Regions from separate parts of the Bradyrhizobium zaerense genome, predicted to be linked through region 3. Evidence: predicted binding sites of a transcription regulator. Region 3 holds the regulator's gene; each other region holds the start of a gene.

What was found. Region 3 encodes PhoB, which activates phosphate uptake and scavenging genes when phosphate is short. Its sites were predicted from a motif close to TGTCATNNANCTGTCAT; they were not measured.
Region 1: the regulator PhoB is predicted to act here: its motif matches at 1,413-1,429, upstream of phnF (phosphonate metabolism transcriptional regulator PhnF).
Region 2: the regulator PhoB is predicted to act here: its motif matches at 2,539-2,555, upstream of AB8Z38_RS03360 (OprO/OprP family phosphate-selective porin).
Region 4: the regulator PhoB is predicted to act here: its motif matches at 2,831-2,847, upstream of AB8Z38_RS08565 (RNA degradosome polyphosphate kinase).

The regions. Positions count from the first base shown of each region.
Region 1 is NZ_CP165734.1:4,129,118-4,133,292, forward strand. Features, by position in the region: gene AB8Z38_RS19960 (carbon-phosphorus lyase complex subunit PhnI) at 1-275, opposite strand, end outside; gene phnH (phosphonate C-P lyase system protein PhnH) at 279-887, opposite strand; gene phnG (phosphonate C-P lyase system protein PhnG) at 892-1,305, opposite strand; gene phnF (phosphonate metabolism transcriptional regulator PhnF) at 1,464-2,195, shown strand; gene phnE (phosphonate ABC transporter, permease protein PhnE) at 2,517-3,332, opposite strand; gene phnE (phosphonate ABC transporter, permease protein PhnE) at 3,362-4,175, opposite strand, start outside.
Region 2 is NZ_CP165734.1:678,367-682,541, forward strand. Features, by position in the region: gene AB8Z38_RS03355 (zinc-binding alcohol dehydrogenase family protein) at 1-835, opposite strand, end outside; gene AB8Z38_RS03360 (OprO/OprP family phosphate-selective porin) at 864-2,459, opposite strand; gene AB8Z38_RS03365 (DegQ family serine endoprotease) at 2,787-4,175, shown strand, end outside.
Region 3 is NZ_CP165734.1:5,351,998-5,356,172, forward strand. Features, by position in the region: gene pstA (phosphate ABC transporter permease PstA) at 1-632, shown strand, start outside; gene pstB (phosphate ABC transporter ATP-binding protein PstB) at 629-1,450, shown strand; gene phoU (phosphate signaling complex protein PhoU) at 1,462-2,178, shown strand; gene phoB (phosphate regulon transcriptional regulator PhoB) at 2,201-2,908, shown strand; gene AB8Z38_RS25715 (GcrA family cell cycle regulator) at 3,173-3,682, opposite strand; gene AB8Z38_RS25720 (aspartate aminotransferase family protein) at 4,131-4,175, shown strand, end outside.
Region 4 is NZ_CP165734.1:1,704,957-1,709,131, reverse strand. Features, by position in the region: gene ppx (exopolyphosphatase) at 1-551, opposite strand, end outside; gene AB8Z38_RS08565 (RNA degradosome polyphosphate kinase) at 567-2,756, opposite strand; gene AB8Z38_RS08560 (DnaA ATPase domain-containing protein) at 2,901-3,578, opposite strand; gene AB8Z38_RS08555 (CDP-alcohol phosphatidyltransferase family protein) at 3,670-4,175, opposite strand, start outside.

The DNA of each region.
Region 1 (4,175 bases), 1.2 Mb from region 3:
TCGCTGGCGCCGAAGCGCGGCAAGGTGGCGCGGAAGGCGCGAACCAGGAAGATCGCCTCGATCAGATCGCCGCGCGCCTGCTTGATCGCGAGCGCCGCGAGCTCGCGATCATAGAGCGAGCCCTCGCTCATGACGCGGTCCACGGCGAGGCCGAGCTGCTCCGAGATCTGGTCGAGCGTGATTTCCGCAACGCTTCTGTCGCCACGCCGCGCGTTCGCCAAAAGGCGGTGGGCGTTCTCGATGGCGCGTTCGCCGCCTTTGACTGCGACATACATGCTTCAGCTTCCCTTGTTCGCGACACGCGTGGTGCGCGGGATCGCAACCACGGCGTCGTCCGCGACCAGCACCACATCGATGCCGCGCGGAAACAGCGCCTCGTTGAGGCGCAGCCGTTCGAAAAGATCGGCGGGCTTGATCGTCGCCTGGAGCGTTGCGACACCATCGATCCCAGGGCCGCGCAGCTCGAAGCTGCGGCCGGCATCCAGGCAGTCGACCTGGAGGATCAATGTGGTGGACCTGTCAGGATATTCGTTGCTACCGAGCGCGAAGCGCTCCAGCGCTGGAAGCAAATTGCCATCGCTGATCAACGCGAAGCTCGCGATCGAAGAATCCTGGATCACCGGCGCGCCGGTGTGGAATTTCAGCCATTTCACCAATTCGGGGCTTTCCGTCATCCGTGCATCGAGCCAGAGCGGCGTATCGTGATCGAACAGCGTTAGCGCGATCGCGGCGGTGCCGCGCATCATCGGCCCGGGTGTTCCCGCCATCGGCACGATGCGCTGGACCGAACCCGGCCGCGCCATCGCGTCCATGACCGAGCGAAAGGTCGACTGCGCCGACAAGACCTTGTCGACGAAACCCGGCGGCAGTTCCGCAATCGTGGTCATCGCTTCACCCCTCACCGCGCACCATGGTGTAGAAATCAACCTTTGTCGCGGCGGTCTCTTCCGCCGCCCGCTTGCGCCGGATCATAAGCTGCTCACGCAACGGCGCGATAACGTCCTGCTCGACGGCCGCGCTAAAATCCCGTGACTGCGCCAGCGCGTCGCACAGCGCGATCAGCCGCGCCTTGTCGCCATCGCGCCCGAGCGTATAGCCGAACCCGACCTCACCGCTCGCAAGCCGCACCGCGGCGCGCGACACCGTCGCCTCGCCGAGGTTGAACGGCGCACCGTCGCCGCCAACCCTGCCTCGCAGCATGACGAGGCCGTTTTCGGGCTCGCGCAGATCCTCATGGCTGGGCAGGGCGAGGCTGCGGAGGCGAGCGGCGATCGCGCCCGCCTCCGCGTGCGCCAGCACGGCCATCGCGGCCTTGCGCCGGGCTTGCTGATTATCGTGCTGGGTCACCGATCTCACCGAACTTGCCGAATTCAAGTTGTCTATGATACTAGACAACTTGATACGGAAGCGCCATGACTGTTTCGTGACAAAGCCGTGATTTTCGGGCTAGGCTGACCGGCGATATGAGCATGCAGGACACCGCCTCTTCAGGCGTCGCGTTGTGGCGCCTCGTTGCCGACGGCATCGAGCGCGGCATCGCCGACGGCCGCTTCGCCGCGGGCGACAAGCTGCCCGGCGAGATGGAAATCGCCGAAACCTATCGCGTCAATCGCCACACCGTGCGGCGCGCGCTCGCGGCCCTTGCCGAGCGCGGCCTGGTGCGTGCCGAACGCGGTAGCGGAACCTATGTCGAGGCGCAGCGCCTCGCTTATCCCTTGCGCTCACGCACGCGGTTTTCCGAGATCGTCGGCGCCGGCGGCCGCGAGCCGCGCGGCCAGTTGATCGAGGCCTCCGACGACGTCGCAACCCGCGAGCTTGCGCGCGAGCTGGGCTTGAAGGTCGGCGCGCCGCTGGTCCGGATCGAAGCGATTCGCTTGGCCGACCGCACGCCGATCTGCGTCTCCACCACATGGCTGTCGGCAGAGTTGTTTCCGGGCGCAGGCAGCGTCTTCGCCGCGACGCGCTCGATGACCAAGCTGCTCGCGCATTACGGTGTGCGCGACTATCGCCGCGGCGCGACCCGGATCACGGCCGGCATCGTCGATGCCACCGATGCCGCGCGGCTCGATCTGCCGCTCGGTCGGCCCATCCTGGTGGTCGATGCCACCGACCACGATCTCGACAACAAGCCGCTGGTGACCAAGCATTCGCGCTTCGTGGCGGAACGGGTGGAGTTCCTGGTAGACAACGGGTGAACGAGTGCCAAGCGCGCGGTGCACCTCTCCCCTTGTGGGAGAGGTCGGATCGCATCGCAAGATGCGATCCGGGTGAGGGGTCTCTCTCCGCGGGTGAATCTCTTGCAGCTGAATTGCGGAAGCAACCCTCATCCGGCGCTTCGCGCCACCTTCTCCCACAAGGGGAGAAGGGAGGAAAGAATCGTAGTGTGGGCAAAGGCGCACTTGCGCCGTGCCCACCATCTCTCCCCGATGTCTAAACGAACGTGGTGGGCACGCTTCCGCCTTCGCTCTCCGAGCTACGGCGGACAAGTCGCTTTGCCCACCCTACGGCAGCTGCGATCAGGCGACAGCCCTTCGTCCAATGATGGCGAAGCGAAGTTTGCCGGAAATGAAATCGATCGCGGCGACGGCGACCAGAATCATCAGGATCAGGAACGACACCTTCTGCCATTCCAGCACGCGGATCTGCTCGGCGAGCTGGAGCCCGATGCCGCCGGCACCGACGATGCCGATGATGGTGGCGGAGCGCGTGTTGGATTCGATGAAATAGAGCACCTGACCGGCAATCACGGGCAAAGCCTGCGGCAGCAGCCCGAAGCGGATCTCGTGCAAGGCGCTGCCGCCGGAAGCGCGAATGCCTTCGACCTGCTTCTGGTCGGCGCCCTCGATCGCCTCGGAGAACAGCTTACCGAAGGCGCCGAAATCCGACACCGCGATGGCGAGCACACCGGCGAACGGACCAAGCCCGACGACATTGATCCACACTAGCGCCCAGATCAGCGTATCGACGCCCCGGATCGAATCGAGGAAGCGGCGGACCGGGAATCGCAGCACCATTGACGGCACGACGTTGCGCGCGGCAAGCAGGCTGACCGGAAGCGCGAACAGCGCCGCCAGCGTGGTGCCAAGCAGCGCGATGGAGAGCGTCTCGCCCATCGCCTTCAGATAGAGCGGCAGCGACGAGCCGGGATCGGGCGGGATCATCATCATGCTGATCCAGCCGAGCTGGCTGAGGCCGTTGAAGAGCCGTGACGGCGAGAAATCGAGATCGACCAGGCCATAGATGAAAATGGCGAGCGCTGCGACGATCATGGCCGGCGTCGCGAGCCGCGCCGAGGCCGGCCGCTCGAACAGATCGGGATAGCGCGCGCGCATCTGCGCGGTGTCGACTTCGGACGGCTTGCTCACGTCCGCGCCTCCTTGCCGAACAACCGGCCGCGCACCCAGCCGGTCGTGATGTCGATCAGGAAGACCGTGACGATGATGGTGACGAGAATGGCGCTGACGTCGGAGTAGTAGAACTTGCGGATCGCGACGATGAGCTCCTGCCCGATACCGCCGGCGCCGACGAAGCCCATCACCGAGGCCTCACGCACATTGATCTCGAAGCGGAGCAGCGCGTAGCTGGCATAGCCCGCCGAGACCTGCGGCAGGATCGCAAAACGCATGCACGAGACCCAGCTCGCACCGGTCGAGCGGATGCCTTCAACTGGCTTCATGTCGGCATTTTCGACAAGCTCTGCGAACTGTTTGCCGAGCGCGCCGGTGGTATGGATGGCGATGGCGAGAACGCCGGCCATCGGGCCTAAGCCGAAGGCGATCACGAAGATAAGCGCGAAGACGATGCCAGGCACGGTGCGGGCGAATTCCAGCAGCCGGCGCACCGTGAATCGCAGCCAGGACGACGGCGAGGTGTTTTCGGCCGCGAAGAAATTCAGGCACAGCGCGAACATCGCGCCGATCAGCGTGCCGACATAGCTGATCAGCAGCGTCTCGCCCAGCATCTTCAGCCATTTGTGCCAGCCCCAGAACCATTCGGCGAAATCGGTCCAGACCCGCTGGCCATTGTCGAGCGTGAGAATGCGGTCGAAATAGCTGATGAAATGGCCGAAATAGCTGAAGAGGGTGCGCAGATTAACCTCGGCGCCGATCGAGGCCACGATCAGCGCAGCGACGAACAGCCCGGCACCTGCCAGCACCCGGAGACGCTTGCGCGCA
Region 2 (4,175 bases), 3.1 Mb from region 3:
GCGTCTGGAACGAGGAGCGCGTGAACATCGATTCCCAGTGCACCGAGATCGCCTTGCCCTTGAACACGCTCACGGTGAATTCCGGGGGATCGTCGATCAGGCCGAACTTGCCCTGCGGCGCCATGATATCGGCGATCGCCTTGTAGTGCTGGTCGGTGAAGGTGAGGCTCGCCACCAGCGCGACGGGCGGCAGCCTGAGCTTCTCGATCTGCTCCTTCATCGGCTTGCCATGGTCGATCACCGCATGCGCGCCGAGATCGAGGCACCATTTTTGCGATTCCGGCCGCGTCGCGGTGGCGAGCACGGTCAGTCCGGTCAGGCGGCGGGCGAGCTGGATCAGGATCGAGCCGACGCCCCCGGCACCGCCGGTGATCAGCAGCGTGCGCGGATCGACGCTCTTGCCGGGCACCGCGCCGAGCCGATCGAACAACAATTCCCACGCGGTGATGGAAGTCAGGGGCAGGGCGGCGACCTGCGCGAACGAGAGCGACTTCGGCTTGTTGCCGACGATGCGCTCGTCGACCAGGTGGAATTCGGAATTGGTACCCTGGCGCAGGATCGAGCCGGCGTAGAACACCTCGTCGCCCGGCTTGAACAGCGTCACCTCGGACCCGACGGCGTCGACCACGCCGGCGGCGTCGTAGCCCAGTATTTTCACCTCACCTTCGGGCGGGGCGGCGCGCTTGCGTACTTTGTAATCGACCGGATTGGCCGAGATCGCCTTCACGGCAACACGGATGTCGCGTCCCTTTGGCTCGGGTTTTGCGGTCTCGAAATCGATCAGCGAATTCGTATCCTCGATTGGAAGCGACTTTTTGTAGCCGACGGCCTTCATGGCTTGTCTCCATCAATGGTAGATCGCATCAGAACGCAAATTGCGTGCGCATCGCCACGGCATCGAATTTCGAACCGACATCGGCGGTCGAGACCGGCGAGGCCTGCTTGGAGATATTGCCATGCAGGTAGTCGAGCATGAAGCGGACATTGCCGTTGACATACCAGTTGAGCGCGAGCGTGTAGACGGTCTGGCGTCCACCGGCGACGCCACTGGCGGTCGCGAGCTGATCGTTGAGGTCGATCTGGCTCACGCGTCCAGCGACTTCCCACGCGCCCCAGCCGCCGCCGTCGAGCGAAAACGGATGCGCCGGCTTGACGCCGTTATAGGCGGCGTTGGCCGCGTTGTAGCTGCGACCTTCGCCTGTCAGGACGTAGCCGGCCTGCGCGTAACCGCCCTGGAACTTCAGGCTCGAGGCACCGACCAGCGGCACGCCGGTGTTGGCGGTGCGATCGACATTGTACCAGAAATACTCACCCTGGAGGATCAGCGGACCGTAGGTCGCGGCCGCCTCGAGACTGTACACCTGCGCGCCCGAGACATTGGCGATCGCACCGGTCGACACCAGCGTCGTCGGGTCGAGACGCAATTCCGGACGGTCGCTCAGCGTGACCGTCTGTGTGTTGGCGATGAGATTGCGCGGCGGCTGCATCAGCCACTGCGCATCGGCGCCGAGATGCACCGAATAGTCCTTGCCGCTGATGGGATTGCCTGCAACACGCGCCACGGCCCCGTACTGCTCGCTGGTGCCGGCTGGCGCGGCGCTCGAGGCGGAGTGGATCGCGCCCGCCGCAGGTCCCGTGACATAGCCGCCGATCCAGAGCTGGTCGTTGTACCACCGCGTGCCGGCCGCGGAGCGGAAGTCGCCGGCGGCGATGTTGGTGGCGATGACGCCAGGCGAAGCCCGCTCCATGAACATGATGTCGTTGGAGCTCGTGGCTTCGTCCAGCGTGTAGGGCAGGTCCATGATGCCGGCTTCGACCGCCATCCTTCCGCCGAACGGCTTCAAGCCGGTGTAGCTGAGATAGGCGTTCTCGAGGCCCGAGATGCCGCCGCCGGGCAGCGATCCCGGAGCTGCCCCGCCAAATCCGTCGGAGGTGCCGCCGAAATCATAGACCAGTGCGAAATTCCAGTCGTTGAAGAATTTGCCGGCGAGCCCGATGCGGGCGCGGCGGACGTTCTCGCCGCTGTCGAGCCTCTGCGGCACGGTGGCCGCGGTGTTGGGACGATAGTCGTAGCCGCCGACATCCCAATGCACGCGCCCGGTAATGGCGACGCAGTTCGCCTGGTCGGCGGTGCAGATCGTCGGCCGGTTGTTCGGCATCGTTACGACAACGCCGGATGCCGGTGCAGGGCCCTTGACTGGAATCGCAGCATTGGCGTTGGCGACGACGGCCTTCGCTTCGGAGCGGGCTTCGGCTTTGGCTTCAGCCTTTACCTCGGCCTTGGTCTTCGCCGTGGCCGCTGCGTTCGCAGTGGTCTGGCTTTGCAGTCTGTCGAGCTTCTGCTCGAGCATTTTCAATTGCTGCTTCAGCAGTGCGATCTCCTGCTCGCTATTGCTCGCCGATTCTGCCTGCACTTGCGAGGCCGCCAGCGCGCCCGCGAGACCAATCGCCGTGGCCATGAATCTTGCTTTGCTCACGTCATCACTCCTTCGGTTGACGAGCTTCCCAAGTCGAAAGCGCAGAGCCTAAGAACGATCGATGACTGCTCCGCGACGGCGCATCACGGTTGCCGGTTCCCACTGATGTAAATTCGTCGCAACCGAATCCGTCCGTCCAGAATGCAAGATGACGGGCGTCATGCCAATGCGCGGCGAGGCAAATTGTCGGCCCGCTCGCAAAGCTTGCAGCCCGAAAGGCGCCAGAAGCGGGCTGAATATTGCCGTCCGGCGGCCTTCTAATGGGGGGCGAACGCGCCTATATTCCGGCGTCTTTTCCGAGAGGTAGGAATGTTTCGATCGATCTGGACCGCCGTCGTGACGGCATCGTGCCTTGCTTTTTCGGCCAGTCTCAATCTGGCGTCCGCCCAGGACCGTCGCGTCCCGTCGTCGCCGGCAGAGCTGCGGTTGTCGTACGCGCCAATCGTCCAGCGGGTGCAGCCCGCGGTCGTCAATGTCTATGCCGCCAAGATGGTGCAGAATCGCAACCCGCTTCTGGACGACCCGATCTTCCGTCGCTTCTTCGGCGTCCCGGGCCAGCAGCCCGAGCAGATGCAGCGTTCGCTCGGCTCCGGGGTCATCGTCGACGCTTCCGGCCTCGTCGTCACCAATGTCCACGTCATCGAAGGCGCCGACCAGGTCAAGGTGTCGCTGTCGGACAAGCGTGAGTTCGAGGCCGACATCGTGCTGAAGGATACCCGCAGCGATCTCGCGGTGCTGCGCCTGAAGGACACCAAGGAGAAGTTTCCGACGCTCGACTTCACCAATTCGGATGAGCTGATGGTCGGCGATGTCGTGCTGGCGATCGGCAATCCGTTCGGCGTCGGCCAGACCGTGACCCACGGCATCATCTCGGCGCTCGCGCGCACCCAGGTCGGCATCACCGACTACCAGTTCTTCATCCAGACCGATGCCCCGATCAATCCCGGCAATTCCGGCGGCGCGCTGGTCGATATGAGCGGCAAGCTCGCCGGCATCAACACCGCGATCTATTCGCGCTCCGGCGGCTCGCAGGGCATCGGCTTTGCGATTCCGGCGAATATGGTGCGTGTGGTCGTCGCCTCCGCCAAGGGCGGCGGCAAGGCGGTGAAGCGTCCTTGGCTTGGTGCACGTCTCCAGGCGGTGACACCCGACATCGCGGAAAGCCTCGGCTTGCGCTCGCCGTCCGGCGCGCTGGTCGCAAGCGTGGTCCCGAATGGGCCGGCCGCCAAGGCCGGGTTGAAATCCTCCGACCTGATCGTTGCGATCGACGGCCAGAGCGTGGATGACCCCAACGCGTTCGACTATCGCTTCGCGACGCGGCCGCTGGGCGGTACGGCGCAGATCGACGTGCAGCGCGGCGGCAAGCCGGTGAAGCTGGCGGTGGCGCTGGAGACCGCGCCGGATTCGGGCCGCAACGAGCTCGTCATCACGACACGCTCGCCGTTCCAGGGTGCGAAGGTCTCGACCATCACGCCTGCGGTTGCCGACGAGCTGCATCTCGATGCCGACACCGAAGGCGTCGTCATCACCGAGCTCGGCGACGACTCGCCGGCAGCCGGTGTCGGCTTCCAGAAGGGTGACATCATCCTCGCCGTCAACAGTCAGAAGATCGGCAAGACCGGCGATCTCGAGAAGGCGGCGGCCGCAAGCCAGCGGCTGTGGCGCATCACGCTGGTGCGCGGCGGCCAGCAGATCAAC
Region 3 (4,175 bases):
TGATCATGACCGTGATCGGCGTCGGCATCGGCGCGCCGCTCGGCATGTTCGCCGGCACCTATCTCGCCGAGTATGGCCGCAACGACCGGCTGACCTCGGTGATCCGCTTCATCAACGATATCCTGCTCTCGGCGCCCTCGATCATCATCGGCCTGTTCATCTACGGCGCAGTGGTGGTGCCGATGCGCGGCTTCTCGGCAATCGCGGGTGCGCTGGCGCTCGCCGTGATCGTGATCCCGGTGGTGCTGCGCACGACCGAGGACATGCTGCTCCTGGTGCCGAATGCGCTGCGTGAGGCAGCTTCCGCGCTCGGCCTGCCGCGTTCGCTGGTGATCAAGCGCATTGCCTATCGTTCTGCCCGTTCCGGTCTCATCACCGGCGTGCTGCTCGCCACCGCCCGTGTTGCCGGCGAAACCGCGCCGCTGCTGTTCACCGCGTTGTCGAACCAGTTCTTCAGCCTGGGCCTGAACAAGACCATGGCGAACCTGCCGGTCACCATCAACAACTTCGTGCAGAGCCCCTATGCCTACTGGAAGCAGCTGGCCTGGAGCGGCGCGCTGCTCATCACCCTGACCGTTCTTGCCCTGAATATTGGCGCGCGCATTCTTGGCGCCGAGAGGACCGCAAAATGAGTGATCTGTCCGTATCGATGAGCGCGGCCGGTGGACTGCCGCACGCGCCGGTGCTGCCCGAGGCGCCCCCCAAGGTGACCGTGCGCAACCTGAACTTCTACTATGGCGAGCACCACGCGCTGAAGAACATCAACCTGACGCTCGGCGCCAACCGCGTCACCGCGTTCATCGGCCCGTCGGGCTGCGGCAAGTCGACCCTGCTGCGCATCTTCAACCGGATGTACGATCTCTATCCGGGCCAGCGCGCCACCGGTCAGCTCATGCTCGACCAGACCAACATCCTCGACGGCAAGCTCGACCTCAATCTGCTGCGTGCCCGCGTCGGCATGGTGTTCCAGAAGCCGACGCCGTTCCCGATGACGATCTACGAGAACATCGCTTTCGGCATCCGCCTTTACGAGAAGATCTCGAAATCGGAGATGGACGACCGCGTCGAGAAGGCGCTGCGCGGCGGCGCGTTGTGGAACGAGGTCAAGGACAAGCTCAACGCCTCCGGCCTCTCGCTGTCCGGCGGCCAGCAGCAGCGCCTCTGCATCGCCCGTACGGTCGCGGTGCGACCCGAGGTGATCCTGTTCGACGAGCCCTGCTCGGCGCTCGACCCGATCTCGACCGCCAAGGTCGAGGAGCTGATCCAGGAATTAGCCGAGAGCTACACGATTGCGATCGTCACCCACAACATGCAGCAGGCGGCCCGCGTCTCCGACAAGACCGCCTTCATGTATCTCGGCGAACTGATCGAATTCGACGACACCAGCAAGATCTTCACGTCGCCGACCGATCGGCGTACGCAGGATTACATCACCGGCCGGTTCGGCTGAGGAGACGGGACATGGGTTCTGAACATACCGCAAAGGCCTTCGATACCGATCTCCAGGAGCTCACGCGCCTGGTCGCCGAAATGGGCGGGATCGCCGAGCGCATGATCGTCGATTCCGTCGACGCCCTGATCCGCCGCGACGTCGCGCTCGGCCAGCGCGTCGTCACCACCGACGCTGAGCTCGATACGCTCCAGAGACGCATCGAGGAGCGTGCGGTGCTCACGATCGCCCGCCGCCAGCCGATGGCGGTCGACCTGCGCGAGATCGTCGGCGCCATGCGCGTTGCGACCGATCTCGAGCGCATCGGCGACCTCGCCAAGAACATGGGCAAGCGCGTCGCGGCGCTGGAGACCGATTTCCATCCGCTCAAGCTGTTCCGCGGGCTCGAGCACATGACCGATCTCGTGCAGCAGCAGGTCAAGTCGGTGCTCGACGCCTATGCCGCGCACGATCTGCCGGCGGCGATGGCGGTGTGGAAGGGTGACGAGGAAGTCGACGCCATCTGCACTTCGCTGTTCCGCGAGCTCCTCACCTACATGATGGAAGATCCGCGCAACATTTCGTTTTGCATCCACCTGATGTTCTGCGCCAAGAACATCGAACGGATCGGCGATCACGCCACCAACGTCGCCGAGACCGTGTTCTACATGATCGAAGGTCAGGCCATGACCGACAAGCGGCCGAAGGGCGACATGACAACCTTCGCCACGACCCTCCCGAATATTTGAATCATCAAGGAGCGACGGCACCATGGGCGCACGCATTATGGTGGTTGAGGACGAGGAAGCTCTGACCGAGCTTCTCCGCTACAACCTCGAAGGCGACGGCTATGACGTCGAGACGGTGATGCGCGGCGACGACGCCGATACCCGTCTCAAGGAGCATCTTCCCGATCTGATAGTGCTCGACTGGATGCTGCCCGGCCTCTCCGGCATCGAACTGTGCCGTCGGCTGCGGGCGCGATCCGACACCAAGCAGTTGCCGATCATCATGCTCACCGCGCGCGGCGAGGAGAGCGAGCGGGTGCGGGGATTGGCGACCGGCGCCGACGACTACATCGTCAAGCCGTTTTCGGTGCCCGAGCTGTTGGCCCGCGTGAAGGGCCTGCTCAGGCGTGCAAGCCCCGAGCGGCTCGCCACCGTGCTCGCCTTTGGCGATATCGAGCTCGACCGTGACAAACGGCGTGTGGCGCGCTCGGGCCGGCCGATCGATCTCGGCCCGACCGAATATCGCCTGTTGGAGTTTTTCCTGGAGCATCCCGGCCGCGTGTTCTCGCGCGAGCAGCTGCTCGACAGCGTCTGGGGCCGCGACATCTATATCGACGAGCGCACCGTCGACGTCCATATCGGCCGCCTGCGCAAGCTGCTCAATCTCGGCCGCGAGCAGGACCCGATCCGCACCGTGCGCGGTGCCGGCTATGCGCTGGATGATCGCTTTGCGAAGGCGGAGCAGGCGTAGGGTTTAGTGGGTGAGTTTGAGTGCGGCTGGGGCCACAATCCCAGCCGTCGTCCCGGACAAGCGAGCTAGCGAGCGCTGATCCGGGACCCATAACCACAAAGAGTGGTTTGGCGAACACTCGGGGTGACCACTTCGCGCAATCATTGCGCCTGGTGGCTATGGGTCCCGGATCTGCGCGCGCTTGAGGCGCGCTTGTCCGGGACGACATCGAGTTTGTTGGAGCCGTCATCAATGACGGCCGCCGTCTTGAACGTCAGAACGACTTCACCGCGACGGCTTCACCGGCGCACGGCGGCGATCCGACGCCGGCTGGTAGGCGACGCGCGAGTGCTGGGCGCAATAGGGCAGGCCCGAGAGCGCCCTGCCGCCGCAGAAGAAGAAATCCGCGCTCGAGGGATCGCCGACCGGCCAGTGGCAGGTTGCCTCGTTCAATTCAAGCAGCGACAGCCGCTGGCTCATCGGCACCACGTTGTCGTAGGTGACCGGTTCGGCCTCCATCTCGACCTCGAAGGCCTGCGCCAGCGCGGTGTTGCCGCGCGCGACGGGGCGGCTCACCCGCATCATATGCTGCGCGGGACGCGCCTTGCGCGGCCGGGGAGCAGCTGAAGACGGGCTCTTGGCGCGGCCGGACAGGCCGAGCCTGTGCACCTTGCCGATCACGGCGTTGCGGGTCACGTTGCCGAGCTCTGCCGCGATCTGGCTGGCCGAAAGTCCGGCCTCCCAGAGCTTTTTCAGCTGTTCGACGCGATCGTCGGACCAGGTCAAAACCGTCATTGCACCCTTTCCTTCGCCGCGCGCCAGCCATCCTGGGGCACACAGCGAATGCTAAGCCTCGAAAAACCCGTGCCGTCAGAATCCCTTAAGGCTCGCCGGGCGCGCCTAGAACGCCCGAACGCTTACGCCGGTACATGAGGACTTAGAGATCAGAACCGCTGCACGAGATGTCGTATCTGACAAGCCAAACGCTACAATATGGCGTGACTCACGCGCAAGAGTCTGCCGACTCGCTTCCACATGTTCCGTGGGCAAAACCCGCAAATTCGGCACCGCAAGACTACGGATTCAGCCTTTCGCGAGGCTTTCCGGCGGCATTGACACCCGTGGTGCCAAGCATAAGATAGTGACACGTGCCGCCCTTAAAAGGCGGCACGTTTCGTTTTCCGGACCAATGATGCGCTGCGCAAGGCGCGTTCAGGCCGTCTGAAACATCCAAGAGACCATCATGACCAACAGCGCCGCGCCGCATTTGCTTCCCGTTTTCGCCAGG
Region 4 (4,175 bases), 3.6 Mb from region 3:
ACGATGCGGTCGGCGCGCTTGAGCGATTTATGCGCAAGGTCCTGGAGTGCGAGACCGCCGAGCGGCAACGTGACGCCGCTGCGCACGCTGTTTTTGCGCACGTCGATCAATTCGAGCGAGCCGCCGCCGAGATCGCCGACGATGCCATCGGGATGATGAATCCCCGAGATCACGCCCAGCGCCGACAGCCGCGCCTCGCGCGGGCCGGACAATATCTCGATTTTGACGGCGCAGATGCGCTCGGCTCTGGCGATGAAGTCGGGGCCGTTGGAGGCGTCGCGGCACGCCGCGGTCGCAATCGCAAACACGCGGCCGACCTGCATCACCCGGCACAGCGCGCGAAAGCGCTTGAGCGAGGTCAGCGCCTTGGCGACCGCATCGGGCGCAAGCAGGCCGGTGCTCTGCACCTCGCGGCCGAGGCCGCACAGCGTCTTCTCGTTGAAGATCGGAATGAGGCTGCGTGTCAGCCCCTCGTAGACGACGAGACGGACCGAGTTGGAGCCGATGTCGATGACCGCGACGCTCGAGCCGCGCTTGCGCGGTCGTTTCACGTCGGCGATCCCCGATCAGGATTGATGACGTTCATTACGGCGCGTGAGACGACGCGGAGACGATTCCTTGAGCGACTTTCCACGGCCAGACAGACTCGGATTTGTCATGAAGTAGTTGTGGACGTTGAAAGGCTCCTCGCCCTTCGCGGTCTTCATACGCGTTGAGGACCCGTCGGGCAACAATTGCCAGCTCTGCTCATTGTCCTTCAGGTTCGCGACCATGATCTGCTCAAGAACCTGCTGATGCACCGTGGGATTCTGCAACGGACACAGCACCTCGACGCGGCGGTCGAGGTTGCGCGGCATCATGTCCGCGGACGAGATATACACAGCCGCTTTTGCGCTCGGCAGCCCCTGGCCCATGCCGAAGCAGTAGATTCGGCCATGTTCCAGGAAGCGTCCGATGATCGACTTGACACGGATGTTCTCCGACAGGCCGGGAATGCCGGGCCGCAGGCAGCAGATGCCGCGCACCACCAGCTCGACCTGGACGCCGGCCTGTGACGCCTCGTAGAGCGCGTCGATGATGTCGGGGTCGACCAGCGCATTCATCTTCATCCAGACCGCGCCCGGCTTGCCGTGACGGGCGTGCTCGGTCTCGCCCTGGATGTGCTGGATGATGCGCTTGCGCAAGGTCAGCGGCGACACCGCCATCTTCTCAAGATCGCTCGGCGCGGCGTAGCCGGTGATGAAGTTGAACACGCGCGCGGCATCGCGGCCGATGGTCGGTTCCGAGGTGAAATAGGAGAGGTCGGTGTAGATGCGCGCGGTGACCGGATGATAATTGCCGGTGCCGGTGTGGACGTAAGTGGTGAGGCTGCCGCCCTCGCGGCGCACCACCATCGAGAGCTTCGCGTGGGTCTTCAGTTCGAGGAAGCCGTAGACGACCTGCACGCCGGCGCGTTCGAGGTCGCGCGCCCAGCGGATATTGGCCTCTTCGTCGAAGCGCGCCTTCAATTCGATCAGCGCGGTGACAGATTTGCCGGCTTCGGCCGCCTCCGCGAGTGCGCGCACGATCGGCGAGTTGTTGGAGGTGCGGTATAGCGTTTGCTTGATCGCGACGACATCAGGATCGCGGGTGGCCTGCTGCAGGAACTGCACCACCACGTCGAAGGATTCATAGGGATGGTGGACGACGAGGTCCTTCTGCCGGATGGCGGCAAAGATGTCGCCGCCATGCTCGCGCACGCGCTCGGGATGACGCGGCACGTAGGGTGTGAACTCCAGATCGGGCCGGTCGAGCCGCGTCAGCTGCGAGAGCTCGTTCATGGCGAGCACGCCGTCGACCAGGAACACCTCGTCGTCGGCGGCCGAGAGCGCATGCTGCACGAAGTTGCGCAGCTGCTCCGGCATCTTGGCGTCGATCTCGAGGCGGATCACCGAGCCGCGGCGGCGGCGCTTCAGCGCGGTCTCGAACAGGCGGACGAGATCCTCGGCCTCTTCCTCGATTTCGAGCTCGGAGTCGCGGAGGATGCGGAAAGCGCCCTGGCCGTGGAGATTGTAGCCGGGGAACAGGCGGTTGATGAACAACGCGGTGGCCTGTTCCAGCGTAATCAGCCGCATCGTGCCGTCGGATGGCAGTCGGATGAAGCGGTCGATCTTGCCGGGCATGCGGATCAGCGCGTTCATCTGCTTGCCGTCGGCAGCACGCGTCAGCTGGAGCGCGATGGTGAAGCCGAGGCTCGGAATGAACGGGAAGGGATGGGCCGGGTCGATCGCCAGCGGCGTCAGCAGCGGAAAGACATTGGCGAGGAAGTAATCCTCGATCCAGGCGCGCTGCGCCTTGGTGACGTCCTTGCCGTCGACCAGCACGATGCCGACATCGGCGAGGGTGCCGCGCAGGTTGGCCCAGATGGCCTGCTGGTCGGAGGCAAGATGGGAGACGGTGCGGTTGATCAAAGCGAGCTGCTCGGACGGCGTCAGGCCGTCGGGGCTGCGCTCGGCGATGCCCTCACGGACCTGAGCCTTGATGCCGGCAACGCGGACCATGAAGAACTCGTCGAGGTTATTCGCCGAAATCGACAGGAATCGCACCCGCTCCAGAACGGGGTGGCTGGGATTGACCGATTCCTCCAGGACGCGCCGGTTGAAATGCAGCCAGGACAGCTCGCGATTGATGAACCGCTCGGGGCTCGAGGCGATCGCCGGCAGGCCCTCGGCTTCTGAGGCTTTATCTTTGATTTCAGCAGCTTGCGCAGAGTCCATCAGAAGTCGGTCCATCCTGTCTCGCCTTAACTTGCGACTTGTGCGCAAAACCGGGGAGAGCATGTGTGAGTGCGATGACGTTTCGATGACATTGATGTTCCGCCGCCCCGCCGCGTCAAGCGGCGTGGGCGCCGGTCGTCTGTATCAGGCGTCGCGCAGCAGTTCAGCGGCCAGTGCCCGCGTTACCGGTCGGCCCAGCCTGAGGGCCTCGCTGTCGAGCAGTTCCACCGCCTGTCGGGCGGCCGCCGAGGACCGCTCCAGACGGGTGGCGAGGTAGCTGACGATGCTCTCGTCCACCGTGAGCTGGCGGTCGGCGCAGAATTTGACGATCAGGCCGCGGAACAACTGGTCGTCCGGTGGCAGGAGCGAAACCACAGGGATCGTGCGAAGCCGAGAGCGCAGGTCGCGGAGCTCGATATCCAGCGCCGTCGGCACCTCGCGACCGGTGAAGAGCACGTAGGCGCCGTCCTCGCGTGCGAGGTTCATCAAGTGGAAGAGTGCGCGCTCGTCAAATTCCTTGGCCTTGAGATCCTCGACCACCAGCGCGCCGGTGGCGAGCGCGCCCGGGACGGAGGTGGCGGTCAGCGCATTGGCTGTGGTGGAACGGGCGCCGGCGTCCTCGGCCCAGATCGCGGCGAGATGGCTTTTGCCGCTCCCTTCGGGGCCGGCAAGCCACATGATGCGGTTCGGCCATTCCGGCCAGCCATCGATCAAGGCGAGGCCCGCTGCATTGGCGGGCCCCTCGAGGAAGTTGTCCCGGCTCAGGCTCTCCGCATGCGGAAGCGAAAACGCCAATTGTCGGGGATGAACGCGGCCTGCCACGCTTGCTTTGCTCCATGCCGGACCGCCGGCCTCGGTTGAAACTGTAGACGTATCGAGCGCGAGTTGGCCTTTTGCGGGGCCTTGTCCCGGTTCAGTTGGCCTCGATCGTGCTCATGTGCCGCAGCCACTCGACCAGATAGAGCGACACGGAGGAGAGCGTGAACACCGTGACGAGGCCCATCAGGATTATATCATAGGGCTGCGCATTGAAGCCGAAGGCAAGCGCGGCCAACACCAGCGCCGCGAACCCCACCTGGGCCACAGTGTTGAGTTTGGACACCTTCGAGGGCTTCATCTCGACCGGCTTGTCGAACAGCCAGGAGACGATCACGGCCGCCACGATCATGATGTCGCGCGACACCACCAGGATCACGATCCAGCGCGGGATCGCGCCCCAGATCCCGAGGGCCATGTAGATCGAGACCAGCAGCGCCTTGTCGGCAAGTGGGTCGAGCAGGGCGCCGAGCTCACTCGTCATGTTGAAGCGCTTGGCCAGGAAGCCGTCCACGGCATCGCTGATGCCCGCGATCAGGAAGACGGCGAACGCGACCTCCATTTGGCTCGACACGATGGCCCAGACGATGATCGGGACCAGCA